4 regions of the Streptomyces canus genome follow, and region 1 is predicted to be linked to each of the others. Evidence: riboswitches for the same ligand, from Rfam matches in the RefSeq annotation. Region 1 holds a riboswitch; each other region holds the start of a gene.
What was found. A riboswitch is a leader RNA that binds a small molecule or an ion and turns the genes downstream of it on or off. The one in region 1 is predicted to bind cyclic di-AMP.

Region 1 (7,376 bases):
CGTGCGAGCAGGGCGTGCGGGCGGTGGAGGTCGCGGGGCGGATCTCCTCGGCCCGTACCACCGAGTACGTGAAGGATCTGCTCCATCGGCTGGAGCCGTACGGTGATGAGCCGCAGGTGGTGGAGCTTCGGGAGCGGGCCCGGCCGCTGCTGATGGCTCCGGCTTGAGCCCCGGAGGCCGTCACCGCCCCCCGCGTTTGAAGTGACTGTCAGTGGTGCAGTGCACTATCGGGGGTGGGAGGTGGTGCAGGTGTCGACGGGGATCGCTTACGACTGTGACGTGCTCGTGGTCGGTGGGGGCATTGTCGGGTTGTCCACGGCGTATGCGATCACGCGCAGCGCGCCCGGTACCCGGGTCGTCGTGCTGGAGAAGGAGGCGGGGCCCGCTCGGCATCAGACCGGGCGCAACAGCGGGGTGATCCACAGCGGGATCTACTACCGGCCCGGCTCGCTCAAGGCGCGGTACGCGGCGCGAGGCGCCGCCGAGATGGTCAAGTTCTGCGCGGAGTACGGCATCGCTCACGCCGTCACCGGCAAGCTGATCGTCGCCACCGAGCGCAGCGAGCTGCCCCGGCTGCACGGACTGGTGCAGCGCGGCCGGGAGAACGGCATTCCGGTGCGTGAGCTGGGCGCCACCCAGATCGCGGAGTACGAGCCCGAGGTCGAGGGGCTCGCCGCCATACACGTCGGGACGACCGGTGTGTGCGACTTCGTCGGGGTCGCGCGGCAGCTGGCCGAGGCGTCGGGCGCGGAGATCCGGTACGGCGCCGAGGTGCGGCGGATCGACCGGCGGCCGGAGCTCGGGGTCGCCGTGCTGACGGGCGCCGGCGACGTCGTACGGGCGCGGGTGCTGGTGAACTGCGCCGGGCTGCACTGCGACGAGGTGGCCCGGCTGACCGGGGACGAGCCGGGGATGCGGATCGTGCCGTTCCGGGGGGAGTACTACTCGCTGGCGCGGCCCGAGCTGGTGCGGGGACTGGTGTATCCGGTGCCGGATCCGGCGTTCCCGTTCCTCGGGGTGCATCTCACGCGCGGGATCGACGGGGGCGTGCACATCGGGCCCAACGCGGTCCCGGCGCTGGCCCGGGAGGGGTACGACTGGGGGACCGTACGGCCTCGGGAGCTGGCGGCGACGCTGGCCTGGCCGGGGTCGTGGCAGATAGCCCGGCGGCACTGGCGATACGGCACGGGGGAGCTGCGGCGGTCGGTGTCGCGGAGGGCGTTCACTGCGGCTGTGCGCAGGCTGCTGCCTGCCGTCACGGCGGATGATCTGGTGCCTTCGGCGGCGGGGGTGCGGGCCCAGGCGGTGCTGCGGGACGGCACGCTGGTGGACGACTTCCTGATCCGCGAGGGAGCTCGGGCGGTCCATGTGCTGAACGCACCCTCGCCCGCGGCGACGGCTTCCCTGCCGATCGGGCGGGAGGTGGCCCGACGGGCCCTGGAGACGCTGCGCTCGGCGTGAGGGGCTGCGGGGGTGCCGCCACCCGTCCCTGACAACCCGGACGCAACGGACCCGGACGCCGCCACCCGTCCCTGACACCCCCGACGCGACGACTCAGACGCCCCGCCCCGGATGTGACGACTCAGACGCCCCGCCCCGGATGTGACGGCCCAGACGCCCCGCCCCGGATGTGACGGCCCAGACGCCCCGCCCGGACGTGACGGCCGGAACATCCCTGTGCGGCGTTCGTCTCCGAGGTCACCGTAAAATCGACCTCACTGTGTCTGACTCCCTCAACGCCTCCGAAGCCCCCCGGTCCCGGCCCACCGCCGCCGGCGAGTCCGCTCTGCACGCCCCCGGTGTCCCCGTTCGGCGCACCCGGGCCAAAGGGGAGCCGCGGTTTCCCGACGGGCCCCGAGCCGATCCCGCGGGATCGCACTTCGAGCGGCGGATCCGGAGTTTTCAGCCGCGCCGCAGTCGGGTGACGGCAGGGCAGGCGGACGCGTTGCAGCGGCTGTGGCCCACATGGGGCCTCGACATCGACGGGCAGCGCACGATCGACCTCGGTGAGATGTTCGGCACCGACCACCCGGTCGTGCTGGAGATCGGCTTCGGGATGGGTGAGGCCACCGCGCAGATGGCCGCCGCGGAGCCCGGGATCAACATCCTCGCCGTCGATGTGCACACCCCTGGTCAGGGGAACCTCCTCCATCTCGCCGAGCAGCAGAAGCTGTCCAACGTCCGGGTCGGCAACGGCGACGCCATCATCCTGCTGCGCGAGATGCTCACCGAGGACTCGCTCGACGGGCTGCGCGTCTACTTCCCGGACCCCTGGCCCAAGAAGCGGCACCACAAGCGGCGGCTGATCCAGCCGGAGTTCCTGGACCTGGCCGCGACGCGACTGCGGCCGGGGGCGCTGGTGCACTGCGCGACCGACTGGGAACCGTACGCCGAACAGATGCTCGACGTGCTCACCGCGCACCCCGCCTTCGAGAACACACAGGCAGACGGCGGTTTTGCGTCGCGTCCCGACTTCCGGCCGCTGACCCGTTTCGAGGGGCAGGGACTGGAGAAAGGACATGTCGTGAACGACCTGCTGTTCCGCCGCGTACAGCACGGCGACCGACCCGACCGACCCGACCAGTCCCCCACCGGCGCCTGATCACCTGCCCCACCTGCGGGCGACGCCTCTGTCTCGTTAAGGTCGATGCTGTGGCCACCTGTCCCCCGTATCCGACGCACCCCGGTGACCCCACCGGTGGCGCCGCGCTGCGGCATGCGCACTGGTGGCAGCGGAAGTGGGTGCGCTACGGCGCCCTGATCACGCTCCTCGCGCTGTCCGGGCTCGTCATCCTCGCCCTGGTCCGCCAACAGACCGGTACCGAGGGATTCCTGGTCGGACTGGGCCTCGCCGTCCTGCCCGTACCGCTGCTCATGGCCGCGTTCCGCTGGCTCGACCGGGTCGAGCCGGGCCCCTGGCGCAATCTGCTGTTCGCCTTCGCCTGGGGTGCCTGCGCGGCGGCGCTGATAGCGATCATCGCCAACAGCTTCGCGACGAAATGGATAGCGACGGCGACCGCCGACCCGACCGGCGCCGACACCCTCGGCGCGACCGTGATAGCGCCGATCGTCGAGGAGTCCGCCAAGGCCGCCGCCGTTCTGCTGGTCTTCCTGTTCCGCAGACGGGACTTCACCGGGATCGTCGACGGAGTGGTGATAGCGGGGGTCACCGCCACCGGCTTCGCCTTCACCGAGAACATCCTCTACCTCGGCACCGCCTTCGGCACCGACCAGCTCAACGGCCACGGCGGCATCGCCTCCGTCACCGCCGCGACCTTCTTCGTGCGCGTCGTGATGTCGCCGTTCGCGCACCCCCTGTTCACCGTCCTCACCGGTATCGGCTTCGGCGTCTCCGCGCTCTCGGCGGAACGCCAGCACGTACGGCGCGTGCTCGTCCCGCTGTCCGGGCTGCTGCTCGCGATGGGCATGCACGCGATGTGGAACGGCTCCTCGACGCTCGGGGAGTACGGGTTCTTCGCGGTGTACGCGATGTTCATGGTGCCGGCGTTCGCGCTGCTGACCTGGCTGGTCATCTGGACGCGGCAGCGGGAGCTGAAGACCGTGCGCGAGGAGCTGCCCGCGTACGCCGTCGCCGGGTGGCTGGCGCCGACCGAGCCGTATGTACTGGGCTCGATGCGGGCGCGACGGGTGGCGCGGGAGTACGCCCGGCGGCAGTTCGGCGGGCGGGCCGCGGCACGGGCCGTCTCGCAGTACGAGGCGTACGCGACGTCCTTGGCGTTCCTACGGCACCGAGGGCGGCTCGGGCGGGCGAACGCCGACTTCGTCGTACGGGAGCGGGAGTTGCTGCACGAGCTGTGGCGGCGGCGGGACGTCGCGCGGCCCGCGCTGGACCATGCGGCCCGGATGACGGCGCCGCCGGTCCCGGTGTCCGCGCCGCCCTGGCCGGTGTACGGGGTGTACGGCCATCCGCCGCACCCGGTCCAGCCGGCTCACCCGACGGCGCCCTACCCCGCCTACAACCCGTACCGGACGTAGCTCGACCACAGCAGGAACCGTGGGCGCCCTGCTCGCCCCGGCCACTCCGCCGGGCGGACCGCGACGCCGGATGCTCAGCGCCCGGCACCGCCGGTCGGCGCCTGCGCCCGCGTCAGGCCGACGCCTCCGTCAGGCGAGCCGCCTCCTCCTCCGTCAGTACCAACTCCGCCACCCCCAGCAGCGCCGGGAGCTGTGCCACCGTACGCGCGGAAGCGATCGGGGCCGCTACCGTCGGCCGGGACGCGAGCCAGGCGAGGGCGACCGTGGCGACCGGGACGCGGTGGGACTCGGCGATGTCGTCCAGGGCCGCGAGGACCTTCCGGCCGCGTTCGGTCTCCAGGTGCTTGCCGGCGCCCGCCGCGGCCCGCGGGCTGTCGACGGTCGCGCCGGGACGGTACTTGCCGGTGAGGAACCCGGAGGCGAGGGCGTAGTACGGGACGGCGGCGAGGCCCTCGCGCGCGGCCACGGCCTGTAGCTCGCCCTCGTACGTGTCACGGGAGACCAGGTTGTACTGGGGCTGCAGGGCGACATAGCGCGCCAGGCCCTCGCGGTCCGAGAAGGCAAGGGACTCCGCGAGACGCGCGGCGGAGATGTTGGAGGCGCCGATCGCCCGCACCTTGCCCGCCTTCACCAGTTCGTCCAGCGCGCCGATGATCTCCTCGACCGGCACTTCGGTCTTGTCGAAGTGGGTGTAGTAGAGGTCGATGTGGTCGGTGCCCAGGCGCTGCAGCGAGGCGTCGGCGGCGGCCTTGATGTTGGTGGCGGTCAGGCCGGGGAAGTCGGGGTGCTGGCTGACCTTCGTGGCGATGACGAAGTCGTCGCGGTTGCCCCGCGCCGCCAGCCAGTTGCCGATGACCGTCTCGGACTCGCCACCGGAATTGCCGTCGACCCAGTGCGAGTACGAGTCGGCCGTGTCGACGAAGTTGCCGCCCGCGGCGGCGTACGCGTCGAGGACGGCGAAGGACTGGGACTCGTCGGCCGTCCAGCCGAACACGTTGCCGCCGAGGGAGAGCGGGAAGACCTCGAGGTCGGAGGAGCCGAGCTTGCGAAGCGAAGAAGTAGTCATGTCCTACGTCAACGCAAGCACCGGAGGCCGACCTTCCGCAACGGCCGCAAAATCACCGTAAACCTCAGGGGTTGAGACCCTTGCCGCGCAGCCACGTCATCGGGTCGATCCCGTCGGCCGAGCCGCCCGGGTGGACCTCCAGGTGCAGGTGCGCGCCGGTCACGTTGCCCGTGGCGCCCACGCGGCCGATGACGTCACCGGTGCCGACCTTCTGGCCGACGCTGACGCTGATCGAGGACTGGTGGCAGAACCACAGCTCGGTGCCGTCGTCGAGGGTCAGGATCGTGCGGTAACCGTAGGAACCGGCCCAGCCGGCCTCGGTGATGGTGCCGCTGTGGATGGCCTTGATGAGCGTGCCCGTGGGCGCGGCGAAGTCGAGGCCCGTGTGGTAGCCGGAGGACCACAGGGAGCCGGCCTGACCGAAGGTGCCGGTGATGGTGTACGACGAGGTCGGCAGCGTGTACTGCTTGGCGAGCTCGGCGAGGCGCGCGGCCTCGGCCTTCTTCGCGGCCTCCTCCTCCGCCTTCTTCTTCGCGGCGGCGGCCTTCTCCTGAGCGTCCTTCTCCGCCTTGGCGGCGGCCGCGTCGGCTTCCTTCTCGGCGGCGGCGGCGACGGCCTGGGCGGCCTTGGTGTCGATCTGGTCCTGCTGCCGCTCGGCCTGGGCCAGGATGCGCGAGCGCAACGCCTCACCGGCGTCCGAGGTGCCCTTGGCGGTGTCGGCGGTGGTGGCGCCGACGCTGCTGAAGGCGCTCGTGTCGTCCGCGGCGGAGCCGGAGTCGTCCGAGATGAGCGAACCCACGGAGGGCAGGTCGGGGATGGAGATGGAGACCGGCGGCTTGCCGGTGTTGGCGCTGGCCATCCCGCCCGCGCTGACGGCGGCTATGACACCGACACCCAGAACGGTGGAGCTGCGGGCGAATCCCCCGCCACGCTGCTTGGCGACGCGGTGCCGGCCACGTACGGCGGGGAGGGTCTCCGCAGTGGGGTTCCACTCCCCCAGTGGGGCCTCGTCATCGGCGCGGTAGCCGCCGTACACAAGTGTGTCGGTACTGCGCTGACCGGGCTCGAACGGAGCCTCAGGGGCAGGCGGGTTCGCCACGTGGGCGCACTCCTTTCCTTCCTTCTCGCCTACCGGGTTAGCTGACGGGTTCGGAGCAGGAAGGTCTCCTACGCGCGTATACCCGCCGTGCTGCCACGGCGGAGTACGAGCGATTCACCCCAAGTTGGTGGTTCCCCGGTTCCCTTGCGGAATTCGGCGCGTGAGCACGGAGCCGTCTCTTGTGACGGCTGGGACGACCGCGCTGCGTTATCGAACGTTAATAGACCCGGGGGCCCGATTCCAAGCTGTTCCGCTTGATCATTAACGAAATCCCGCAGGACTTACGGCCCATGAACGGTGAAAAACGGGCGAGTTGACCTCGCCTCAGGCAACCCACAGGTTTTGACTGCACGTCAGTGGTTATGCGGAGGGCGCTCACCCGCTCACCCCACGTCACAAAGGCCGTCGTACGGCGAGCAGCGCCAGGTCGTCGGTGAGGAAGCCCCCGGAATGCCGACGCGCCTCCCCCACGAGGGCGGCGAGCAGTGCGCCGGGCTCCAGCAAGGCCCGGCCGGCCAGCCGCGCCTCGGGGTCGTAGAACCGACCGTGCCGGTCCCGCGCCTCGGACAGTCCGTCCGTATACAGCAGCAGTGTGGCCCCACCGGGAAAGCCGTGCTCCTCGCCCCGGTCGGGCCAGGTGCCGAGGTCGCCCATGCCGAGCGGCAGCGCGGGGTCCTGGGCGGGCAGCGCGCGCACCCCGCCGTCCGTGTGCAGCAACAGGGGCGGCGGGTGCCCGCGGTTGACGATCCGTACGACCCCGTCGTCGTGCGGGAGTTCGGCGAGGACGGCCGTGGTGAACCCCTCGAAGACCTCGACGCTTTCCCGCCGCGTCGCCTCCCGCGCCAGCGCCCGCTCCAGCCGCCGGGCGACGGCCTCCAGCGTGGTCTCCTGCTCGGCGGCCTCCCGGAACGCCCCGATGACGATCGCGACGGCCGCCACCGCACCCATCCCCTTGCCGCGCACGTCCCCGACGATCATCCGTACGCCGTGCGGGCTGTCCTGCACGGCGTACAGGTCACCGCCGATGAACGCGTCCGCCTGGGCCGCCTCGTAGCGCACCGCGATGTCGAACCCGCCGATCCGCCCGGGGGGCCCGGGCAGCACCGCCCGCTGTGCGGCCTCGGCGATCTCGCGCTGGGAAGCGAGCCGTTCGCTGCTGCGGCGGACCAGGAGATTGATGAGGACCGCGAGGACGGCGACCGTCACCACCGTGAC
Region 2 (7,376 bases), 1.1 Mb from region 1:
GGCCGAGAGCGACGACGACCGGCGCCGGCTGACCCGGTACATCACTTCGGGTCACGTCGACGGCGTGCTGCTGCTCTCCAACCACAGCGGTGACCCGGTCGCCGCCGAACTCCACGACGCCGGGATCCCGTTGGTGGTGTGCGGCAAGCCGATAGGGCTCGGTTCCAAGGTGAGCTACGTGGCGGCCGCCGACCGCGAGGGCGCGCAGGAGATGGTCCGCCATCTGCTCACGGGGGGCCGGCGCCGCGTCGGCATGGTCACCGGGCCGCTGGACATGCCGGGCGGCCCCGACCGGCTGGCCGGCTACCGGGACGTGCTCGCCGAGGCGGGCCTGCCCTACGACCCGGCGCTCGTGGTCGAGGGCGACTTCCGGCGCAGCGGCGGCGAACGGGCGGCCCGCCGCCTGCTGGCACAGGCCCCCGACATGGACGCCGTCTTCGTCGCCTCCGACCTCATGGCCCTGGGTGTCGTCAACGTCCTTCAGCAGGCAGGGCGTTCGGTCCCGGGTGACATCACCGTCGGCGGCTTCGACGACTCACCCGCGGCCACCGCCATCGATCCCGCCCTCACCACCATGCGCCAGCCCTTCGACCGCATCAGCGCCGAGATGGTCCGCATGCTCCTCGCCCAGATCGCCGGCGAGGACACGGCCGGGGTGATCCTCCCGACGGAACTGGTGCTCCGGGACTCGGCGTAGCGCTCCGCCGAGGCGCGGTGCGATGACGGGCCCGCACGACGCAGGCGGGCGCACGGCAACGCATGGTGACGCGGCGCACGGAGGCCTGGCCGTTCCGCACCGCCCCCCGGCCGGCCGCCGCGTCAACAGGGCGGAGCCGCACGGGACATGCCCCGACCGGCCGTGCCCGGTCTCCTGGCGCATGCCGGTGGGGCCGTCCCGTGCCGCCGTACCGCCGGAACCGGAACTGCGGTCAACGGATGTGAAAGCAGCAGCCGTCCGGTTCGCGTCGAGTCGCAGGGGCCAACCATCCGTATTCTCTGATCATGGCCGCCTCCCCCGCATATGCACTGATCGCCACCGACCTGGACGGCACGCTGCTCCGCGCCGACGACACCCTCTCCGACCGGTCGTTGGCCGCCCTCGCGCGGGTGGCCGCGGGTGGGGCCCGGCATCTCGTCGTGACGGGACGGCCGGCGCCCAGAGTGCGGCCGCTCCTCGACGTCCTGGGCAGCACGGGGCTCGCGGTGTGCGGGCAGGGCGCGCAGGTGTATGACGCCGGCGCGGACCGTCTGCTGTGGTCGGTGACCCTGGACCGGGAACTGGCCGAGACCGCGCTGGAGAAGATCGAGGCCGAGGTCGGCCAGGTGTACGCGGCCGTCGACCAGGACGGTGTCGACGGGCTCACCCTCATCGAGCCGGGCTATCTGATGCCCCATCCGACCCTGCCGGCCGTGCGGGTCGGCCGGCGCGACGACCTGTGGTGCGAGCCGATCAGCAAGGTGCTGCTGCGCCATCCCTACCTGTCCGACGACGAGTTGGCGGTCACGGCACGTTCGGTGGTGGGCTCACTGGCCACGGTCACCATGTCGGGGCCCGGGACCGTCGAACTCCAGCCATGCGGCATCACCAAGGCGACGGGCCTCGCGCTGGCCGCCGAACACCTGGGCCTGGGGCCCGGGATGACGATCGCCTTCGGGGACATGCCCAACGACATTCCCATGTTCGACTGGGCGGCCCACGGCGTCGCGATGGCCAACGCCCACCCCGAACTCAGGGCCGTGGCCGACGAGGTGACCCTGTCGAACGAGGACGACGGCATCGCCGTCGTCCTCGAAAGACTGTTTCCCGAGGCCTAGTAGGCGCCCCAGACATTGTCGATGGACCCGTACCGCTGGGCCGCGTAGTTGCAGGCCGCGGTGATGTTCGCGACCGGGTCGTACGGGTCCCACGACGTGTTGGCCACGTGGTAGGCGTTGAAGGTCGGGTCGATCACCTGGAGCAGGCCCTTGGAGGGGGTACCGGCGGCCGCGTTGGAGTCCCAGTTGTTGATGGCCCAGGGGTTGCCGGAGGACTCACGGATGACGTTGCGGTAGATGCCGTCGTAGGAGCCGGGAATCCCGTGCTCCGCCATGACGGCGAGGGAGGCGCGGATCCAGCCGTCCAGGGTGTCGGGGTAGCCGAGCGTGGCCGCGGTCTGCACGGTCGGGGTGGCCGCGGACGCGCTGGTCGCGCCGATGAGGGGGAGCGCGAGTACGGCGGCTCCGGTGCCGACGACGGCGAGCTTGCGGACGAGACGGCTGGTACGGGTGCGTCGGTGCTGAGCGGCAGCAGACATGGCGAAGTTCCTCTCCGGCGCCTGCGAGGTGAGCTGTCGGGTTCGGGCTGGAGTTGCCCGGCCACGCCTACGAAAGGCATGACTTCACCCCGAGCCGTACCGGTATGTCCGAAGACGCCCGGTCCGGCGGCTTACCTGGGTCCCCCGCTCCTGCCCTGGTTTCTCGGTGGGTGTACGGGCGGTGGCAGGATTCGGCGTCCGCCCGACAGGCCGGGAACGTATGCGAGAGCACATGTCCGGAACAAGTGGCGAATTCACATGCGATGCCTATTGACCTTGGTAGGAGGCATTTGGGGCACTTGATCCTTTGCGGTCGCCAAGCCTCAACTGGGGTGTCGGCAAAGGCGGATCGGCAGATTCCGGATCGGCGCCCGTTCCCCTGTCCGCGTGGGCCAAGTCACAGCGGAGCGCAAGAGGGGTAAAACGGTCAAGAGTGCTCAACTCGTGGTCAACCGGCCGTCCGTGGGATCCGCTTCTCCCACGTCCGGTGGAAGACCACCTCACCGCCGTCGGTGCAGACGACCTCGTTCGAGGCGTGGAAGTCCGTCCCGTCGCAGGTGATCTCCGAGCGGGTCCGGACGGTCGCCTCCCAGGCGAGCTCCGGGCGGTGCAGCCGGATCGACCAGTCCGAGCGGGTGCGGGCGGACAGCGGGTCGTTCTCGTCGATCGTGTACGTCTCCAGCGCGTCCTCGGTGAACTCCAGGCCGTCGGGGTACACGCGCGTGCCGCCGTACCGCGGGTCGACCTCAAGACGCCACTCACCCTTGGCCACGTCACGGACGACCAGGCGCTCGGGGCGCGGCTCGTCGAAGGTCGCGGGGTGGCTCACGCCGAGCGGCTCGGACTGCTCCGGCTCCTCGAACGCGATGTCCGAGGAGGCTTCACGCGCGCGTACCGGCAGCTCGAGGAAGCTCCCCGCCGGCTCCAGCGTGAATCCCGCCTGCGACCCGGGCTGCGGCCAGATCCACGGCCAGTACGCCGAGGAAACGGCGAGCCTGATGCGGTGGCCGGGCGGGAAGGCGTGCCCGATGCCGTTCAGTTCGAAGCTCACCTCCTGCGTCGCGCCCGGCTCCCAGGGCACCGCCCGGTCCCGCCCATGGCGTGCCGAGAGGTTCAGCACGCCCCGCGTGACCAGGGTCGACGACCCGTCCGCGGCGACGTCGCACAGTCGCGCGACGACCTGTCCGCGCGACACCTCCGAGGTCACCCTGAGCCGCACCCGCGGCCGCCCGAGCACCCACGTCTCCTCACCCACCGCGAACTCGAAGCAGGCCGAACGCGCGTCCTCCTCCCGCTGGTCCGGCGGCAGATCGGCGTCGTTCCCGAACGGGAAGAAACGGCCGGCGTCCACACCCGTGTGCTGCGGGGAGCGGACCAGGACGGCAGGGCCCTGGAGGCCGTACGACACCGTCGTCACGTTCGGGGAAGGCCACGTCGGCTCGCCGACCCAGCGCCCGGGCAGGGTGTCGTAGACCGTGGCCGGGGGGTGGGAGTCGCTCACGTAGGCCCTCAGGAGCGGTTCCCGCATGATGCCGGTGTCGACGCCCTTCAGGTGCTGGTCCCACCAGCGCAGGGTCTCCTGGAGGAAGCCGATCGCCGGGCCGGGCGGCAGGCCGCGGTCCGGGTACTGGTGGGACCACGGACCGATGAGCCCCCGCACGCGCTCGGCGGGCAGGTGCTCGACGAGTCTGAGGACCGTGTCGCGGTACGGGTCGTGCCAGCCGCCCACCGCGAGGACGGCCGCGTCGATCGCGCCGTAGTCCTCGCAGACGCTGCCGTGGCGCCAGTAGGCGTCGCGCGTCTGGTGGTCGAGCCAGGTGTGGAGGAACGGGTCGACCTGTTCGAGCCGCCCCAGCCACATGTCCCGCCATCCGTCGCCGACATGGAGCGGATCCGGCGGCCGGGAGACGAAGGCGAGCATCGTCGCCGCCCAGGCGTGCATGTCCACCGCGAGGACGGAACCACCCATGTAGTGCACGTCGTTGTCATAGCGGTCGTCGGTGGAGCAGACCGTGACGACCGCCTTGAGCGGCTCGGGTGCGAGGGCCGCGATCTGGAGGGAGTTGAAGCCGCCCCAGGAGATGCCGAACATGCCGACCCTGCCGTCGCACCAGGGCTGCGCGGCCAGCCAGTTGACGACCTCGACGCCGTCGGCGAGCTCGGTCGCGGAGTACTCGTCACCCGGCACGCCCTCGCTGTTGCCGTGCCCGCGCACGTCGACGCGCACGGAGGCGTAGCCGTGGCCCGCGTACCAGGGGTGGCGCTGCCAGTCGCGGGGAGCGGTCCAGTCGGTGAGGCGATAGGGCAGGTATTCGAGGATCGCGGGTACCGGTTCGGGGGTGAGGGGTCGCCACACGCGTGCGTACAGGAGCGTCCCGTCCGGCAGCGGGATACGGACGTCGTCGTGGGTCGTCTCGTAGGGGAAGGACGTACGGATGTGCATCGGTGGGGTCCCGTCGGTTTCAGTGCACCGGGTGCATGGTGCGGCGCAGCCAGGGTGCGGCGGCCATCACCGCGAGGCCCGCGGCCACCGCGATCGCGCCGTTGACGCCGAAGTAGGCCGGGTGCGAGACGTCGTCGTAGAGCTTCACCGTCTGGGCCTGGATGCCGTTCGCCAGGGCGAGCGACAGGAACCACAGGGACATGGTCTGGCCGGCGAAGGCCACCGGGGCGAGCTTGGTGGTGGCCGACATCCCGGAGGTCTCCAGGAGGATGTCGCCGAGGCCCAGCAGGAAGTAGGACCCGACGATCCACCAGGCGGACATCAGGTAGTCGTCGCTGCCGTTTCCGCTGGTCGGCACCACCATCAGCAGGAACGACAGGCCGCCGAGGACCACTCCGGCGGCGATCTTGTGGGACGCGTGCGGCTGGCGGTGGCCCATGCGCACCCACAGGGCGGCGACCACGGGCGCGAGCCCCACCTCGAAGGCGCCCAGCGCGGAGGCGTACCAGCTCGCCGGGAAGTCGAAGCCGAGGATCGTCGTCCCGGCGTTCGTGGAGGCGAGGAGCATCATCGTCGAATACGCCTGGAACAGGATGAAGTTGAAGACCGTCGAGGCGAGGAAGAGCACGATGTACGGCCGCAGACGGCCGCGTTCCTCCGGCGTGACCCGCGGGCTGCCGAACATCACCGCGAAGTAGACGACCGGGGCGACCACCGAGACGAGGGTGAGCAGGTCGACGAAGCGGTCCATGGTGAGCAGGCCGGCGAGCGCCAGACCGGTGGCGATCACCGCCGCGGCGACGATCCCCGCGACGATCAGCCGCAACGCCCGCCTCATCGCCCCGGGCGCGAGCGCGAACTCGGCGGCGGCCCTGCGGCCGGCCAGGTGGCGGCGGCCCAGGACGTACTGGATCAGGCCGAAGGTCATGCCGATCGCAGCCGCCGAGAAGCCCCAGTGCCAGCCCTTGTGCTCGCCGAGCCAGCCGGTGATGAGCGGGCCCGCGAAGGCGCCGATGTTGATCGCCATGTAGTACAGCGCGAAACCCGCGTCCCGGCGGTCGTCGTCCGTGGCGTAGAGCTTGCCGACCATGGTGGCCGCGTTGGGCTTCAGGAGCCCGGTGCCGGCGCTGATGAGGCCGAGGCCCACCCAGGTCATGGTGCCGGTCGGGACGGCCATGGCGTAGTGGCCGCAGGCGATCAGGACGCCGCCCCACAGCACGGCGCGGTACGAGCCGAGGATGCGGTCGGCGAGCCAGCCGCCCGCGACGGAGACCAGGTAGACGAGAGTGCCGTAGGCCGCGGAGACGGACGCGGCGGTTCCGGCCGACATGCCCAGACCGCCGTGTGCGAGCGTGTCGGCGAAGTACAGGACGAGGATGGCCTGCATGCCGAGGAACGAGAAGCGCTCCCAGACCTCCAGACCGGAGAGGGTCAGCAGGCCTTTGGGCTGGCCGAAGAACGCGGTGTCGTCCGCGGGGGAGGGTTTGCCGCCGGGTTCTTCGGGCTCGATCTCGACTTCGGTTCGGGACACGGGCGGCTACTTCCCTACAAGTCGATAGATATCCGTCCTTTTAAGGTGATCAAAAACATACCGGTCGTGATCCGATACCGCCTGGCATGGACGGGGCGGGCGCTATCGGTGATCCAAAGATGACCGGATACGCTGACTTGAGTGATGGCAGCGACCTATCGACATTCCGTATAACCGCCAGTGGGACACCAGCAGACAGGAGACCCCTCGTGACCGTCGTCGGGCCGTTCGGGCTGAGCGTGCGGGACCAGGCTCTGGAAGCCGATGTCCAGGCCGGAATGGCGGCTGTCGAGGAGGGATTGCTCGAGGCCACCAAGAGTGAGGTTCCCTTCATCACGGAGGCCGCCCAGCATCTGGTGCGCGCGGGTGGAAAGCGGTTCCGTCCGCTCCTCGTGATGCTCGCTGCCCAGTTCGGGGATCCCTATGCGCCGGGCGTGGTGCCGTCGGCCGTGGTGGTGGAGCTGACCCACCTCGCGACGCTGTACCACGACGACGTCATGGACGAGGCCGAGGTCCGGCGGGGCGTCGACAGCGCCAACACCCGCTGGGGCAACTCGGTGGCCGTGCTGACCGGCGACTTCCTGTTCGCCCGCGCCTCGCACATCCTGGCCGACCTCGGGCCCGAGGCCGTCCGGGTGCAGGCGGAGGCGTTCGAACGCCTGGTCACCGGCCAGATCCTGGAGACGGCCGGGCCGCAGGACGGCCGGGACCCGGTCGAGCACTACCTCGACGTGCTCGGCGGCAAGACGGGCTCGCTGGTCGCGGTCTCGTGCCGCTTCGGGGCGATGATGTCCGGTGCCGACGAGACCGTCGTGGACGTCCTCACCCAGTACGGCGAGCGTCTCGGCGTCGCCTTCCAGCTCGCCGACGACGTCCTGGACATCGCCTCCGACTCCCACGAGTCCGGCAAGACGCCGGGCACCGACCTGCGCGAGGGCATCCCCACGATGCCGGTGCTGCGGCTGCGCGAGCGGGCCGCCCGCCTCGGTCTGGCCGACGACATCGCCCTGTGCGAGCTGCTCGACTCCGACCTCACCGACGACGCCCGGCACGCGGAGGCGCTGGCCGCCCTGCGGACGCACCCCGCGCTGGAGCAGGCCCGCAAGGA
Region 3 (7,376 bases), 1.1 Mb from region 1:
TCCTACGAGAATCGCGCTGCTCCGCTTCCTGGAACGCGTGCAGGTACGGGACCTGGAGCGGACCCGCCGGTGGATCGCGGACGAGGAGAAGCGTGAGGCCGAACGGGAGCGGGGCATCGCGGCGCGGCCGCCGGCGCCGGACTGGCTGATCGAGCGCGGCCTGTCCCGGCACAACGCCGTGTACGTGCACGTCGGTGACTGCTGGAATGCGGGCTCGCGGTCGAAGGGTGTCGAGCGGGACCAGGCGTTGCGCGCGCTCGCCGAAGGGGTGACGGCGTGCCCGCAGTGCCGGCCGGACACCGCGGTGGGCATTCTCGACTAGGAGTCTGCCGGCACCCGGGATGGGTGCGCTGTTGTTCGTAGTGGCATGCGAGGAATGGGAGATGGGCAGGATAATGGGTTGGAGTAGGCAAGGACGTCACGTCACCGGCAAAGGAAGGTGGTCAGACCCATGCGGTGCCCGTCCTTCGCGAATGCTCACCCTCTGTTCACAATGCATGGTGATCTGTAACCTGCTTCCATGTCGGGAGAGAAGCTGCACGCCAAGGGCGAAGAGGGCGCCCGACGCGCTCGGTATTGGCTTGATTCAACCACGCGCGCAAATGCCAGATGGGTTAACCCTCACCCTGTCGCCGTACCCAAACTGACTTTTAAATGGGCGGACGGAAGTGAGTTTTCATATGACCTCGGGGGGCACCTACTCGGCGGAGAATTCGAAGGTCAGGAATTCCTTGTCGAATCCAAGTTCTACGACAGCATAGGCCATCAGGGGGCTATGTACGTCGAGTATCTTGCGAAGTGTTACCGAGCCTTTGATACCAGGCCCGATCGCTGCGACAATTTCATGTGGATAACGTGGCATCCTTTCTCCCTGAAGAAATGGGCCCGGCTCTGCACCGAGCCAGAGGTTCGGGCCGCCGTAATCAAACATCACCAAAAGGCTCTGGGAGTTAACACGCCACAACGAGCAGCTGCGGAAATAGACGAAGAAATATGCAAGGCGGTAACTGATAGGCTCTGGTTAATCCTCCTGAACAGACGCCAGGAGGAGCTAGTGATCAGCAAAAAGCACCTTGGCTGGATCCGAGATCGAGAGACAACGGAGGGAGGATACTGATGCCACCGAGTTACGCGTCAGCTTTACGTGAAGCGCTTTTCGATCCAGACCCTAATTCCAGCGTCCGACGCACAAAGGAACTAGTGGGTCGTGAACTCCTAGACGTGGATCCGCGAATCGAGATCAAAAGCACTGAATATTTCAATCACACTTTCTCGCCAGATTTCGTGCTTAGCTGGCCGGAGTCCGGAAGAACTCAAAAGCGCTTCGTCTTCTTGCGCTTGCCGGGGGATCCAAAATACTTCGCCGAAGACGTGCAGGAAATCGCCAACCTTCACCCTATTATTTTCGGGCTTGAGGGTGACGATCGCCTCGATGAATCAATAGCTTCTGTGCAAGAACTAAGCTACGAGTTCGACACCCTGGTAACAGACGTTCACGGGGTCGGTAGGCTGGCCCAGAATCGTCAAGAACGCAGCATCGCAAACCTGGTCTCTAGCGCTCTGCTGCGCGGAGGCCGAGGAGTAATCAACTCGGCTGAAGCGGATAATATTTCCACAAGCGTAAGCCAGGGATTTGATGCTGCCAGGCGAGCCGAACCTGGTCCTACGGAACTCGCCGTCGAAACATTCTCGCGACACTTGGCACCTGGAAAATCTCGCCAGATGACGCAGTTCCTCCAGGCAGTCTGGATATCTTCGCACGGCAGACTTGAGGGATTTCCTGGACCTCGCGACCTTTCCGGCGAAATCAGTGATGAGTCACTAGAGTACTTGCTGCACTTCGAACCCATCAACGATCCAGAGTTCTGGCGCGCTCTCGGGGCTTCAGTAACAGTGGACCAGATTTCCAGGTTGCAGGTATCCGGATACCACGAGAACCTACAAAGTCTAGTTCAGAGTAATCTAGACCGGTTGTGGTCGCGAAATCTTAGGCTGAATAGCGGACAGCTACCGATCCCCACAACAAGCGACCGATCTACCTTCTGGTCGGTCTCCCGACAGGCGCTCGCACTGCATGGCGACGACTACATCGCTTATTTCGCGCAGAGTGCGGCGGACCTCAAGCACATCAAGGCAGACAGAGGTCACGGCCTATCAGTGGCAGACATTCGTCAGAGAGCAGAGCACATTCACGTAAGCGAGCTTACGCTTAGGGGTGGCTCGGAGAGTCTGACCGTAGAAGCGCAGGGCCGGCAGAGTGTTCTCGAGACTAAAACGTTCTCATCCCTTCCGGACAGCGTGCTCGTCCCATCTCGCGTAACTAAAGCAACCTCCAACACTCTGAGTGGCCAAGAGATCCATTGCGACTTCATAGAGCGAGATGCACGGGCGGTCACAAGTGCCCGTATCAGCCTTGAGGACTGGCTGCTCGCCGCACTCCCATTGTTGTGGCCAATTAGTTCCGCCGAGCTGCCCAGACTGGCAGACGCCTTTAGAGTTGACCAAGAGGAACTCGCCCTGGTCGAGAACGATCAGCTTCCCGGAATGCAGGATGAGATCGGCGAATGATTGTTGCTGACCCCGCTCAGTTGGCACATCGCTTGAACCGGCGCAGCCTCAGGGCGTCCTTCAGGCTGATTCCCGGCTCCGAGCTTCGTGCCGCCCTTCCGAAATTCGAGCAGACTGGACACCCCTCCGAAGCCTAAGAGCTACTGCAAATCCTGCCTTCACGAATTCCTGGCCAGACCTTTTAAGTTCCTCTCTGACTCGACGACTGGACAGGACACTGCCCGCTACCAACATGCAGGCGATGGCGAACGCGTACCCGCCCTCGGACGGCTCGTAGCGGTGCCTTACTGTCTCAACTCCAGCTTTCTTTGGACGCTTCCTACGCCAAAACCAGAATTTCGGCATACCGCCTCCTCATCGAAAAATCGCGAGCGCCACCAGAAGTCCAATCTGGATAACAAGCAACATGACGCTCACTTCGTAAAGAAAGGCGAATTTCTCAATCTTCACCTTATTTCCTTGGTAAGCAGCATCTAGTTTCCTGGCCATGTCGGCCCTCACGTGGTTGAGACTCCCTGGCGGGGGATCAAGAATGGCCCTGATCGATGGGCCGACATCCCAGTCAGAAGGTTTGAGGATTGACAAACACAAGATGCCGATTATAACCATGACCGCGATAGCCAACCCTGCAAGCACCTTGCCAGGAGTAGCCAAGTTTGCAACCTGAAATCTGCTCGCGGCAGCCGCAAAAGACGTCCCGAGCGCAGAGACTGAGAGCAAATTGCTTGCCCGAAGTCGCTGATTTGTGACAGTGGCGTCCTGGATTTGCAATCCGCGCAGAGCCGCCTCGTATGCCATTAGGGCAATTCCTGATTCTTTCTCTGCTCTGGACTTTTCCTCAGCAGTCGTCATGCCTCATGGTGTTCCCTTGCGAAGGTAGTCGCCTGCTTGGGTAGTCCAATTGGGCTATGTCACGGTGTCTGAAGCGCCGAGACCGCCCTAAGGGTGGCTCAACCACTGGCCCCTCACGACGCGGGCAGCCCTCCGCCCCCTGTTGCTGTAATGACGCCCTGAGTAAGCACACGGGCCCCGCAGCCGCGCATGGTGGTCCCCCGCTTCCGGCCCCGCGGGCCGCATGGCACGCCGAGTCAGCGGCCGCCGACTAGCGGACGTCAGGCGGTGGCCATCCGGTACTCGCCGACCTCGGGAGCCCAGTCGGAGGTGATCGGCGCGATGGGCTCGTTGCCGACGGCCTGCTCGTCGGTCTCGCTCTCGCCCGGCTTGGCGGTCGCGTCGATGTCGCTGTGCTCGTTGCTCATGCGGTCAGCATGGGAGGCGGCTGCGGCCCTTCCGGCCAGCTCGTCAACAGGGTGCCGTCGGTCTCGTCGGTGAGGGTGACGTGCGACTGAGTAAAGTTTCCGTGGGGTCGACGCAGTTGTGCGCGCTACCCCCTCATCGCCCCATTAGCCGCGCATGACCGCAGTTGGCCATTTCGCTCAGCCGTAGTTGCCTAACGTGGTCTCGACCTGGCAACTGCACGCCAGGAAGTCCGAAGCCGCCCTGCCCTCGGGAAGGGGGGCGGGGCGGCCCCGTGATCAGCAGGCGCGGAGGGGCCTACTGACGTCAGGCTGGGTCCTCTGCGATGCAGTGGGCGCACGGCTGCCACCTCGCGGGCACCCCGCCGTCAACCGGGAAAGTCAGCAACTTCCCGCCGCGGTAACCGCGCTGGAACCAGTCGCAGTCGGTGTTGGCGTGGTAGAAGTCGCTCGCATCCGTGGTAATGAACTCGGGGTCGACTTCCCACGTGCCGGGGCGCATGTAGCGGCCGTACCCGTCGTGTCGTACGCCGGCCAGGATGGTGCCGTCCCTGTCGCCCCTGCGCGTAAGGGTGTCGACGCCGCACGCCTCGGCGAACTCGTAGACGCTGAAGTTGGGGTCGTAGTAGCCGAGGACCTGCGCGGCCACCCACATCGCGTTGGTGCGGACGGCGTTCGTTTCCTTCTCGGTGAGGACGCGGTCCCCCCGATTGGTGTCGCCGGTGCGGCTGTGGCCCGCGCGGTCGCGCCGGTAGGGCGCGTCGGACCAGTCGTGATTGTTGATCTCGCGGGCGAAATCGCGCGCAAGCTTACTGAGAGGCATGGTGTCCGCCGATCGGACGTAGCAGGCGCAATCCCCGACGGATGGCGCCACCGCCCCGATAAGGCGGCTCTGTGAAGGTACGCCCCGATATCGGCCACCACAAGAGCGTGCGCGAGTAGCCGGCCTACGGTCCGGGCGGGCAGTGCATGGAGCGCACCGGTCTTGGATCACAAAGAGAGGGGTCCTGGTCTGGATGCCAGGACGCCTCCCGCCTTGTCCGCGTCTCCTACGGGATCACCGTGAAGCTCAGACCTTCCCGTTGGCGCCTCCGGTGGGTGGTGGAGGTTAGCCGACCGCCGACGTACTCTCGGTCAAGACCTGTTGACGTAGGTCAAGGCCACGAAGATGAAGCTGCCCAGCCCGAGTGCAGCTAGAGCCCCTGTGCTGATGGCCTCGTAGTACGAGACCCCCTCCATCGTTCGACGGAGGATGCCCGCGAAGCATCCGCCGATGATCGCGACCAGTATCGTGATCACGGCTTCAGTCTTCCTGTTCCTCGGGGGCTCGTCCCCGGACCCCGAGAGTTGCGGGTTGTTCTGCGTTGCCGTCATGGCTCGCTCTGCCTTCGTCAGCCGCCTGTGAAGGATGACCTGTCGGATTCGGGCTGACAAAGTTGCCCGGCCGCTGACGCGGCTTCACCCCAAGGGCTGCTCGGCCCGGTCATGGCGTGACCGTCCCGGCGACCCGTCGTGCCTGGGTCCTCCACTCCTGCCGATCCACTCCTGTCGACAGAGCATCCGGGCAGCGGCAGGACTCGGCGTCCGCTCAGATGGCCCCGCCGCCGGTGACGGGGGCTTGTCGTGGAAGAGATCGTGACGCACGCCACCCCAAAAGTCCCAACGGAACCGGACGTTTGTGGGGATGGTCACCACTAACCCGTTCGATTGTGGAAAATGATCAATCCTCCCTGGTCAAACGGGGGTTGACGTTCCGTCAGGCGTGGAGGCGTGAAAGAGGCGCGTTCCGCGGGCGCATCGAGGTCAAGGTGGTCTAACCGGCCTGGCGAGACGGGCATGGAGGTGGTGCACCTTGATGCAAATTTCCATTCGACATGCGGGCAACAGGTTGTAAAAAACGTACAAAAAGTACAGTCACTGGCCGCGCTGCTCCGTGCGGTTGAGGCCGCGGGCGAGCTCCTGGAGGATCTGCGGCTCGGACTTACCAGTCATGTGGGCCAACTGTTTAAGCAGCAGCGCGCACAGAGCCGTCGAACCGTCGGCAACCTGGTCCAGATTCCCGTCTGTGGTGCGGCGGTCCGCCATGTACTTGATCATCAGGTCATTGCCGGACACATAGGCGGTCATCGCCTCGATGCCGAGTCGGATGCGGTCGTAGTCGCTCGTCGTCATCGCGTCACACTTCCACGGATGAGGATCGCGCCGCCACCGTCGCGAACTCGACCCCTGCGAGGGAAGGGGGCGGCACGGCCAAGGGCTTACAGGCCTCTGTCACTGAGTACGCGGCGCGAGTGGTCGTGAGTCTGTCGCGGCGCCAGCGGGAGCAGGCGGTGAAGAGGAGACCGTACGGCACCCGGCGACGGAGGGCCGACGGCGGCACCCCCGGGGCCGGCTCCCCGAACGTCGGAGCCACCTCCTTCGATGAAATGGTGACCAACTACGTCTGCGGGGTGCCGTTCAGGGAGCTGGTCTGTTTCTTCGGCGTCCGCTTCTTTGGCTTGGTTTCCTTCGGTGCTTCCACGGCGCCCACGCGATGGGGACCGCTGGCGAGGATTTCGCTGATGATCTGCTTCCGCACCTCGTCCTGGTGCTGTTCCCCGAGCTTTCCGGCGATGCGTTCAGCGGCAAGGTGGTAGCCGTTCAATACTGGTTGGTCGAAATACCGGTTCAACTGGCCGATCGATTCCTTGTACAGGGTCAAGTAGGTCCGGTTGAGGTAGCCCGACAGAAGGGTGCTGAGCGTCGCGATCGCACCGATGAACCAGCGAACCTGCTCGAACGGCACCCATGCGCCTGCGACGGCAGCACCGACCAAGAGGATCATGCCGACGCCCATCGCGATGCGGGACGACTTGAAAGATTTGTCGGCCTGGTCGGTGACGATGCGGTGGTAGGTGTCGATCTGGTCTTGGTTCAGCTGCATGAGCGTAGCGAGCTCGCTGGCCTGTTTCAGCTTCTCCATTGCCTGCGCGTGGAGTTCCCGCTCTTCCGCAAGGCGCTGCGCAAAAGTGACGTTCCGATTCTGCATGTATGTGCGGCGGGTGATGAACCAGGGGATCGCAGCTGCCACAATGAGCAACAGGATGATGAGCCCGATAATTTCGAAAGTGTGGATCGTGCCCGACGAGAGCGAGGGCGCCTTTTGGTCGCCGCCGAACAAGGGCGCCACTCCCGCCAACAGGCCGGTTACCACGGCTGCGATCAGGAGCCCCGGAAACCTGGATGCCGATGGCTCCTTGGAGCGCTGTTCCGATTCCCGCCGCCTAAGGCGTGCACGTTCGGATGCGAGCACCTCTTCGATTGCGCGATCCTGATCCCGATCGCGTTTGCGCCGAATCTGATCAGTGACGCTCTCTCGTGGTTCATTTTCTGGCACTGTGCCCCCCGATTTTCAGGGCGGCAGTGTAACTCCTGACTGCTCCTGGTGGCAGGCGTTCTTCAGGACTGGATTCGGTTCGTGACCAGGACTGAGCGGCAGTCAGACAACAGGGCGCCGCGGACGCGGTCGACAGCGCTTGGTCTCAATCAGGGCGGACTCCGGGCACGTCCGCC
Region 4 (7,376 bases), 3.8 Mb from region 1:
GCAGTCCGCCCACGTCACGGAAGTTGCGGACACCTGCCAGCTCCGGTTCGGTCGACGGGATCTGCTGCGTCACGGGGGCTCCTCCCAGCCGGGCACCGTCGGCGCTGCTCGTCGACGGGCACGCTCTCGACCATACGACATGGGTTCCTGGGGCAATGAGTTGTCCACAGGGCCGGCAATGACTTGTCCACAGCCGTTGCAGCCGGGGCGGGTGGCCATTGATGATGTTGGTGCCTGAGTGCACCTGTTGGCACCTGTTCGAATCTGTGAGGGAAGCACGATGCTGGAGATCGCCGAGAACGGCCGTACATGGATTCTGTCCGGGCCGACCAGCAGTTACGCCCTGCACCTCACCGCCGAGGACGAGCTGCTGCACCTGCACTGGGGCCCGCGGATCGCCCTCGCCGACGCCGAGGCCCTCGCGGTGAGCCCGCTGCCCGATTACCGGCCCTTCGAGGCCCCGCTCGACGGACGCGAGGAGTACCCCGTCGAGGGCGGCCCCCGCTTCACACGCCCGGCCCTGTCCGTGCGCACCGACGAGCGGCGCGGCACCGAGTGGAGCTTCGAGGCGTACGACACCGAGGGCGACGAACTGCGGCTGCGGTTCCGCGACGGCGGGCTGACCGTCACGCTGCACTACCGGATGCGCCACGACGTCCTGGAGCGCTGGGTGACCCTGGACAACCAGGACCCGGCACCCGTCGAGCTGCTGCGCGCCGACTCCGCCACCTGGACCCTGCCCGACCGCGAGGACGGCTGGCGGCTCTCCCAGCTGCACGGCCGCTGGGCCGCCGAGTCCCTGCTCACGCAGACCCCCCTCACCTACGGCGAGAAGGTCATCGGCAGCCGCCGCGGCCACACCGGGCACCAGCACCTGCCCTGGGTCGCCCTCGACACCGACGCCACCGAGGAGCGCGGCGAGGTCTACGGTGTCGCCCTCGGCTGGTCGGGGTCCTGGCGGATCGCCGTCGCGCAACTGCCCGACGCGCGCGTTCAGATCACCGGGGGCGCCGGATACGACGACTCGGGTCTGCTCCGGCTGGCGGCCGGGGAGTCGTTCACGACCCCTGTCTTCGCCGGTCTCTGGAGCGACAGCGGGTTCGGCGGGGCGAGCCGTGCCTGGCACGCCTACCAGCGGGCGTACGTCATCCCGGGCGCGGACGAGGACCGTCCCGTGCTGTTCAACTCCTGGGAGGCCACGAACTTCGACATCTCCGAGGAGCAGCAGGGCACCCTCGCCCGGCGGGCCGCGGAGATGGGCGTCGAGCTGTTCGTGGTCGACGACGGCTGGTTCGGTGCCCGCACCAGCGACCGGTCCGGGCTCGGCGACTGGGCGCCCAACCCCGACCGCTTCCCGAACGGACTCAAGCCGCTCGCTGAGCACGTGCACGGGCTCGGCATGCAGTTCGGCATCTGGGTCGAGCCGGAGATGATCAACCCGGACAGCGAGCTCTACCGTGCCCACCCGGACTGGGTGCAGTACCAAGCGGGACGAAAGCGGACGGAGTTCCGCAATCAGCTCGTGCTGAACCTCGCGCGCGAGGACGTCCAGGAGTACCTGTGGGGGCAGCTCGACACCCTGCTCTCCTCGGCCCCGATCGACTATGTGAAGTGGGACTTCAACCGCTGCTTCACGGACGCGGGCTGGCCCGGTGACCCCTATCCGCAGCGTCTGTGGGTCGACCATGTACACGGCTTCTATGCCCTTTTGGACCGCTTGCGGGAAGCTCACCCGGGCGTCGCCTTCGAGTCCTGCTCGGGTGGCGGCGGCCGGATCGACCTCGGGGTGCTCAGCCGCACCGACCAGGTGTGGACCTCGGACAACACCGACCCGCTCGACCGCCTGGCCATTCAGTACGGCTTCAGCCAGATCCACCCCGCGCGCGTGATGGCCGCCTGGGTCACCGACAGCCCCAACACCCAGCTCAACGACCGGGTGAGCTCGCTGCGGTTCCGGTTCGTGAGTGCGATGGCCGGGGTGCTCGGGGTCGGCGGGGACCTCGCGGAGTGGACCGAGGAGGAGCTCGCCGAGGCCGGACGGTGGGTGGCTCTCTACAAGGAGATCCGGCCCTTGGTGCAGCGCGGCGACCTCTACCGGCTGCGGCCTCCGCGGGGCGGGCTGAGCGCGGTGCAGTACGCCCTCGGAGACGAGACCGTCGTCCTCGCCTGGCTCCAGGCGCAGCAGTACGGCGAGCCCGTCCCGGCGCTGCGGCTGCGCGGACTCGACCCGACAGCGTCGTATGAATGCCCCGAAACGGGCGAAGTGCACCGAGGGGCCGTACTGCTGCATCACGGACTTCGTACCGGTTTGCGCGGTGACCTCGATGCGACGGTTATCCGACTGCGACGCATCTAGGGCTTCTGTCCGAATTAATAGCTTCCTTCCAATTCCTTCCGGAGTCAGGGTTCCTGTGAATTCGTGACGTGAGGAGCGTCATATCCGTGACGGTGTGTCGCCCGTCATGTTCACGTAATTCGCAGGTTTTTCCAAGGGATTCGGGCCGGGTAACGGGCGTCCGATTCACGCAGGGTGACCGGTAATTCTCTTAAGCGATCAACAGGAACGCATACGCAGGGAACCTCTCACTTGTCCCTTTGCGTCTTGTTCGCTTACGTTCGCCACCGATCCGGTCGGACGCCCAATCCTGCCGCCGAACGGATTCCGCTCACTCACTCACCCGTGCACGGCAGGAGCGGGGGACCCACAGGTAGTTCCGCCTGTTCCGGTCTCCGGAACGGCTTGGGGTTAAGTCGCGTCTCGACGCGGCCGGGCATCTCCAGCCCGCACCCGACAGCTCACCTCGCAGGCGCCGGAGAGGAATTCACCATGCCCGCGAAGGGTAAGCACCGCCGTCCGAAGTCCCAGCGCTTCGTCCGCTCGATAGCCGTCGCCGGAACCGGAGGCGCCGCTCTCGCCCTCCCGCTCATGGGGGCCACCGGCGCGCACGCCGCCACCTCTCAGTCCGTGTCGGAAAAGGCCGTTCAGTCGCTTCCTGTCACGCAGAAGTCCGCCGAAAAGACGGCCGCGAAGAAGAACGCCGCGAAGACCTCGACGGTGCGCACCTATTCGGTGCGCGTCGGCGACTATCTCTCGAAGATCGCCGATGAGCAGAACGTCAGCGGTGGCTGGAAGAAGCTGTACGCCGACAACCGTTCTGCCATCGGCGACGACCCGTCACTGATCCACCCCGGTCTGAAGCTCTCGATCGGCAAGAAGGCCAGGACGGGCACGACGAAGACCGAGTCCTCCGCTTCCTCGTCCTCCTCGAAGGCGAAGAAGACGGAGTCGAAGTCGTCCGCGAATTCGACGGCCGCCACCCAGAGCTCCGCCACCACCAGCTCCAGCGGTTACACCCTGCCGGTCACCGGTGCCACCATCGGCACCGGTTACCGCGTGGCGGGCAGCATGTGGTCCAGCGGCTACCACACCGGCGTCGACTTCGTCGTCCCGACCGGCACCTCGCTGAAGGCCGTGGCCGCGGGCACGGTCGTCTCCGCGGGCTGGGGCGGCGCCTACGGCAACCAGGTCGTCATCAAGCTCAACGACGGCTACTACGCGCAGTACGCCCACCTGTCCCAGCTCTCCGTCTCGGCCGGTCAGACCGTGACCGAGGGCCAGCAGATCGGCCTCTCCGGTGCGACCGGCAATGTCACCGGCCCGCACCTGCACTTCGAGATCCGCACCACGCCGGACTACGGCTCCGACGTGGACCCGGTCGCCTACCTCCGCTCGAAGGGCGTCGCCGTCGGCTGACAACGCCCCCCTGTGCCACCGAAGGCCGGACCCCGATCCCCGGGTCCGGCCTTCGGTGTTCCCGCTGAGCGGCTCTGCGCCTTCATGATCATTTCATTGCGTTCTTGTGGCAGACGTGCTCAGGGCGTCGACAGGCGGGGGAGGGTGGGGACAGAGTGAACTCCGTGGTGGTGCAAGCGCTTTCTGGGGCTTTCGGAGGTCGCTGTGTTGAGAGCTTCGGGCGGCGGAGGGCGATCCGGGCCGGCAACGGGCGGGCTCGACGCGGCGCCAGGAGACTTCAACGGCACCGTCCATCCGGGCGCCCAGGGCACCGCAAGGTGGCGGACCGGATCGTGGCCCTTCCCGGAGGCCGGCACTGATGCACGCCAGGGCCGCCCCGCTGAGCGGGTTCGTCTCCGCGCCCGCCGACCACATCACCGAGTCGCCCGGACCGTGCGCTGCTCGCCGCAATCCACGTACACCAGCTGCCGCCTGGGCGCACAGACTCTTCGTGTGCCCGGGCTCCCGGAAGGAGCCGTCTCCCATGACGACCACGCGTAGAGCCTTCGGATCCCTCGTCGCCGGTTCCGCCCTGGCCGCCCTCGCCCCCGCAGCCGGTGCGAGCGCGTCGCCCCACCACCGTCGCCTCATCGCCCACGACGACTTCCGCCACGGCCTCGGCCGCTGGGCCGTCGAACTGGAGCAGGGCGGCACGGTCACCGCGCAGCGCGGAGTGCTGGAGGTCGACGTGCCCGCCGGCGCGACGATCTGGTTCAGGCAGCCGCTCGAAGGACCGTACGTCCTGGAGTACACCGCCACGCCTGTCTCCGAGGGCGGAGCCAACGACCGGGTGTCCGACCTGAACAACTTCTGGAACGCGGTCGACGTCCGGTCTCCCGACGACCTCTTCGCCACCCGACGGGGCGGGGCGCTCGCGGAGTACGACTACCTGAAGACGTACTACTCGGGCTACGGCGCCAACTGCAACACCACGACACGGCTGCGCCGATACGTCGGGGAGTCCGGTGTGCGGCCGCTGATCTACGACTACACCGAGCCGCTGCTCGTCGCGAACGAGCCGAACCGGGTGCGGATCGTCTCCGACGGCTCCAAGGTGCAGTGGTGGGACAACGGGCGGCTCGTCTTCGACTACAGCGACCGGGAGCCTTACACGAAGGGGCACTTCGCGTTCCGCACCACCTGGAGCCACTTCCGGATCAGCGACTTCAGGGTGTGGCGGTCGCAGCGTCAACATTCCCGATGAGAGACCTATTCCTCGTTTGGCGAACACTTTAGGAGTGGCTTATCTCACCGCCCGTCAAGCCCTTCCTACGGTCGCGTAGGTCACATTCGAAGGTGAATCATGAACGGCTGTGGCAGACGATTCGAAGAATGACAGCAGTTCAGTGATCGGGTCGTACGTGGCGGTGGGGGACAGCTTCACCGAGGGCGTCGGCGACCCCGGCCCCGACGGGGCGTTCGTCGGCTGGGCCGACCGGTTCGCGGTACTTCTCGCGGACCGGCGGCCCGAGGGCGACTTCAGGTACAGCAATCTCGCCGTACGCGGGAAGCTGCTCGACCAGATCGTCGAGGATCAGCTTCCGCAGGCCGTCGAACTGGCACCGGACCTGGTGTCGTTCTGCGCCGGCGGCAACGACATCATCCGTCCCGGTACCGACCCCGACGAGGTCGCCGAGCGCTTCGAGCGGGCGATCTCCCGGCTCACCGAGGCGTGCGGCAGGGTCATGGTGACGACCGGCTTCGACACACGTGGCGTTCCCGTACTCAAGCATCTGCGCGGCAAGATCGCCACGTACAACGGACATGTGCGGGCCGTCGCCGACCGCTACGGATGTCCGGTGCTCGACCTGTGGTCCCTGAAGACCATTCAGGACCGGCGGGCCTGGGACGGCGACCGGCTGCACCTCTCCCCGGAGGGGCACACGCGTGTGGCGCTCCGCGCGGGCCAGGTCCTCGGCCTTGAGGTCCCGGCCGACCCGGACCAGCCGTGGCCGCCGCTTCCGCCGCGCGGTCCGCTGGACGTGCGACGGGACGACGTCCACTGGGCTCGGGAGTATCTGGTGCCGTGGATCGGGCGCCGGCTGCGGGGGGAGTCCTCCGGGGACCATGTGACGGCCAAGGGTGTGCTGTCGCCGGACGACATCAAGACGCGGATCGCTTCGGTGGCTTGAGCCGTGCGCGGTGCCCGGGCTGGTCGGTTCTCGCCCCTCCGTCGTTACTGACTTCGGCTCGTCAGGGTGATCTTTGGCGATGTGCCTGTTGGGCCAGGGGTGCGGGCTGTATTTCGTGCTGTGTGCGATATGCGGATGGGGGCGGGCTGACCGCTGCGGGACGGCAGCGTCGGGAGGCCGTAAGGCGGCAGGCGGCCGTGCTGTTCGAGCAGAAGATCAAGCCGCCGGAGGTCGCCCAGCGCCTCCGAGTGAGCCGGAAGTCGGCCTACCAGTGGCACCAGCTGTGGCGGGACGGCGGGATCGAGGCCCTGGTATCGCGCGGGCCGAGCGGATCACGGTGCCGTCTGTCGCCGCGCTGCCTGGAGAAGCTCGCCGCGTATCAGTCCAGAGACCTCTGTTCCGCGCTTGGAGGTCTGTCCCTTCTGGAGCTGGACTCGGCCCGTGGCGGGCGCGTCCGCCTGCACGACGTCATCCGGGACCTTTTGCGCAGCCGCCTGGGTGATGGAGGCGTGCAACGCGTAAATGGTGCGCTGGTCAACGCCGTTGCCGCGAGTTTGTCCCTGGCCGACCCCGCGACCTTCACCCGCCCCTGGTTCGGCTGGGGCGACGCCCTCTTCGCCGAGCTGCTCCTCGACCTCACGGGACGCTCGACGGCGGCCCTGCACCCTCGCCTGTCCACCACCGAACCGCCCTCACGGTAAGGGCACTTCCGACCTCCCGGCGCCAGTGGTCGCTACGATCTGCGGCGTGTGCGCAAACATTGTGGTCGCCGAAGACGACGCGAAGCAGGCCGAACTGGTGCGCCGCTACCTGGAGCACGAGGGCCACGCCGTCACGGTCGTCGAGGACGGCCGGACGGCTCTCGAGACGGTCCGGCACCAGGAACCCGACCTGGTCGTCCTCGACGTGATGATGCCCGGAGCCGACGGCCTGGACGTCGTACGGATCCTGCGCGCCGAACGCCGGGAGGTGCCGGTGCTGATGCTGACGGCCCGCAGCACCGAGGACGATCTGCTGCTCGGCCTCGACCTCGGCGCCGACGACTACATGACCAAGCCGTTCAGCCCGCGTGAACTCACCGCTCGGGTACGGACGTTGCTGCGCCGCAACCGGCACGGCCCCGACCCGGCTCCGGCGACCGTACCCGCTCCCGCCTCGACGGAGCCCGAAGCGGCCCCGGACGACGAGGCGTTGACGGTCGGCGCGCTCAGGGTCGATCCCTCGCGGCACGAGGTGTCGGTCGCCGGGACGCCCGTCGAGTGCACACCCGGTGAGTTCCGTATCCTCGCGGCGATGGCGGCCGAGCCCGGCCGGGTCTTCACCAGGGCGCGGCTCCTGGACGAGCTGCACGGCTTCGACAAGTACATCAGCGGCCGGACCGTCGACGTGCACGTCATGAACCTGCGCAAGAAGATCGAGCGCGCCCCACGACGGCCGGCCCGTCTCATCAC

Region 2: another riboswitch for cyclic di-AMP. It lies ahead of OG841_RS19665 (transglycosylase SLT domain-containing protein); the one in region 1 lies ahead of OG841_RS24745 (M23 family metallopeptidase).
Region 3: another riboswitch for cyclic di-AMP. It lies ahead of OG841_RS19320 (hypothetical protein); the one in region 1 lies ahead of OG841_RS24745 (M23 family metallopeptidase).
Region 4: another riboswitch for cyclic di-AMP. It lies ahead of OG841_RS07550 (M23 family metallopeptidase); the one in region 1 lies ahead of OG841_RS24745 (M23 family metallopeptidase).

What each region holds. Positions count from the first base shown of each region.
Region 1 is NZ_CP107989.1:5,418,755-5,426,130, reverse strand. It holds gene OG841_RS24770 (MFS transporter) at 1-167, shown strand, start outside; gene lhgO (L-2-hydroxyglutarate oxidase) at 241-1,461, shown strand; gene trmB (tRNA (guanosine(46)-N7)-methyltransferase TrmB) at 1,721-2,602, shown strand; gene OG841_RS24755 (PrsW family intramembrane metalloprotease) at 2,653-3,996, shown strand; gene OG841_RS24750 (aldo/keto reductase) at 4,109-5,062, opposite strand; gene OG841_RS24745 (M23 family metallopeptidase) at 5,127-6,161, opposite strand; cyclic di-AMP (ydaO/yuaA leader) riboswitch at 6,173-6,330, opposite strand; gene OG841_RS24740 (PP2C family protein-serine/threonine phosphatase) at 6,555-7,376, opposite strand, start outside.
Region 2 is NZ_CP107989.1:4,365,200-4,372,575, reverse strand. It holds gene OG841_RS19675 (LacI family DNA-binding transcriptional regulator) at 1-697, shown strand, start outside; gene OG841_RS19670 (HAD family hydrolase) at 1,003-1,815, shown strand; gene OG841_RS19665 (transglycosylase SLT domain-containing protein) at 1,812-2,294, opposite strand; cyclic di-AMP (ydaO/yuaA leader) riboswitch at 2,298-2,473, opposite strand; gene OG841_RS19660 (CocE/NonD family hydrolase) at 2,743-4,737, opposite strand; gene OG841_RS19655 (peptide MFS transporter) at 4,757-6,268, opposite strand; gene OG841_RS19650 (polyprenyl synthetase family protein) at 6,478-7,376, shown strand, end outside.
Region 3 is NZ_CP107989.1:4,304,611-4,311,986, reverse strand. It holds gene OG841_RS19350 (DUF6233 domain-containing protein) at 1-322, shown strand, start outside; gene OG841_RS19345 (hypothetical protein) at 521-1,117, shown strand; gene OG841_RS19340 (hypothetical protein) at 1,222-2,568, shown strand; gene OG841_RS19335 (hypothetical protein) at 2,923-3,420, opposite strand; gene OG841_RS19330 (hypothetical protein) at 3,681-3,827, opposite strand; gene OG841_RS19325 (hypothetical protein) at 4,132-4,647, opposite strand; gene OG841_RS19320 (hypothetical protein) at 4,959-5,198, opposite strand; cyclic di-AMP (ydaO/yuaA leader) riboswitch at 5,206-5,393, opposite strand; gene OG841_RS19315 (hypothetical protein) at 5,739-5,996, opposite strand; gene OG841_RS19310 (TRADD-N-associated membrane domain-containing protein) at 6,262-7,200, opposite strand.
Region 4 is NZ_CP107989.1:1,612,034-1,619,409, reverse strand. It holds gene OG841_RS07560 (tyrosine-protein phosphatase) at 1-73, opposite strand, end outside; gene OG841_RS07555 (alpha-galactosidase) at 281-2,356, shown strand; cyclic di-AMP (ydaO/yuaA leader) riboswitch at 2,654-2,825, shown strand; gene OG841_RS07550 (M23 family metallopeptidase) at 2,828-3,754, shown strand; gene OG841_RS07545 (DUF6250 domain-containing protein) at 4,278-4,997, shown strand; gene OG841_RS07540 (SGNH/GDSL hydrolase family protein) at 5,140-5,925, shown strand; partial or broken gene OG841_RS48620 (helix-turn-helix domain-containing protein) at 6,048-6,305, shown strand; gene OG841_RS07530 (response regulator transcription factor) at 6,673-7,376, shown strand, end outside.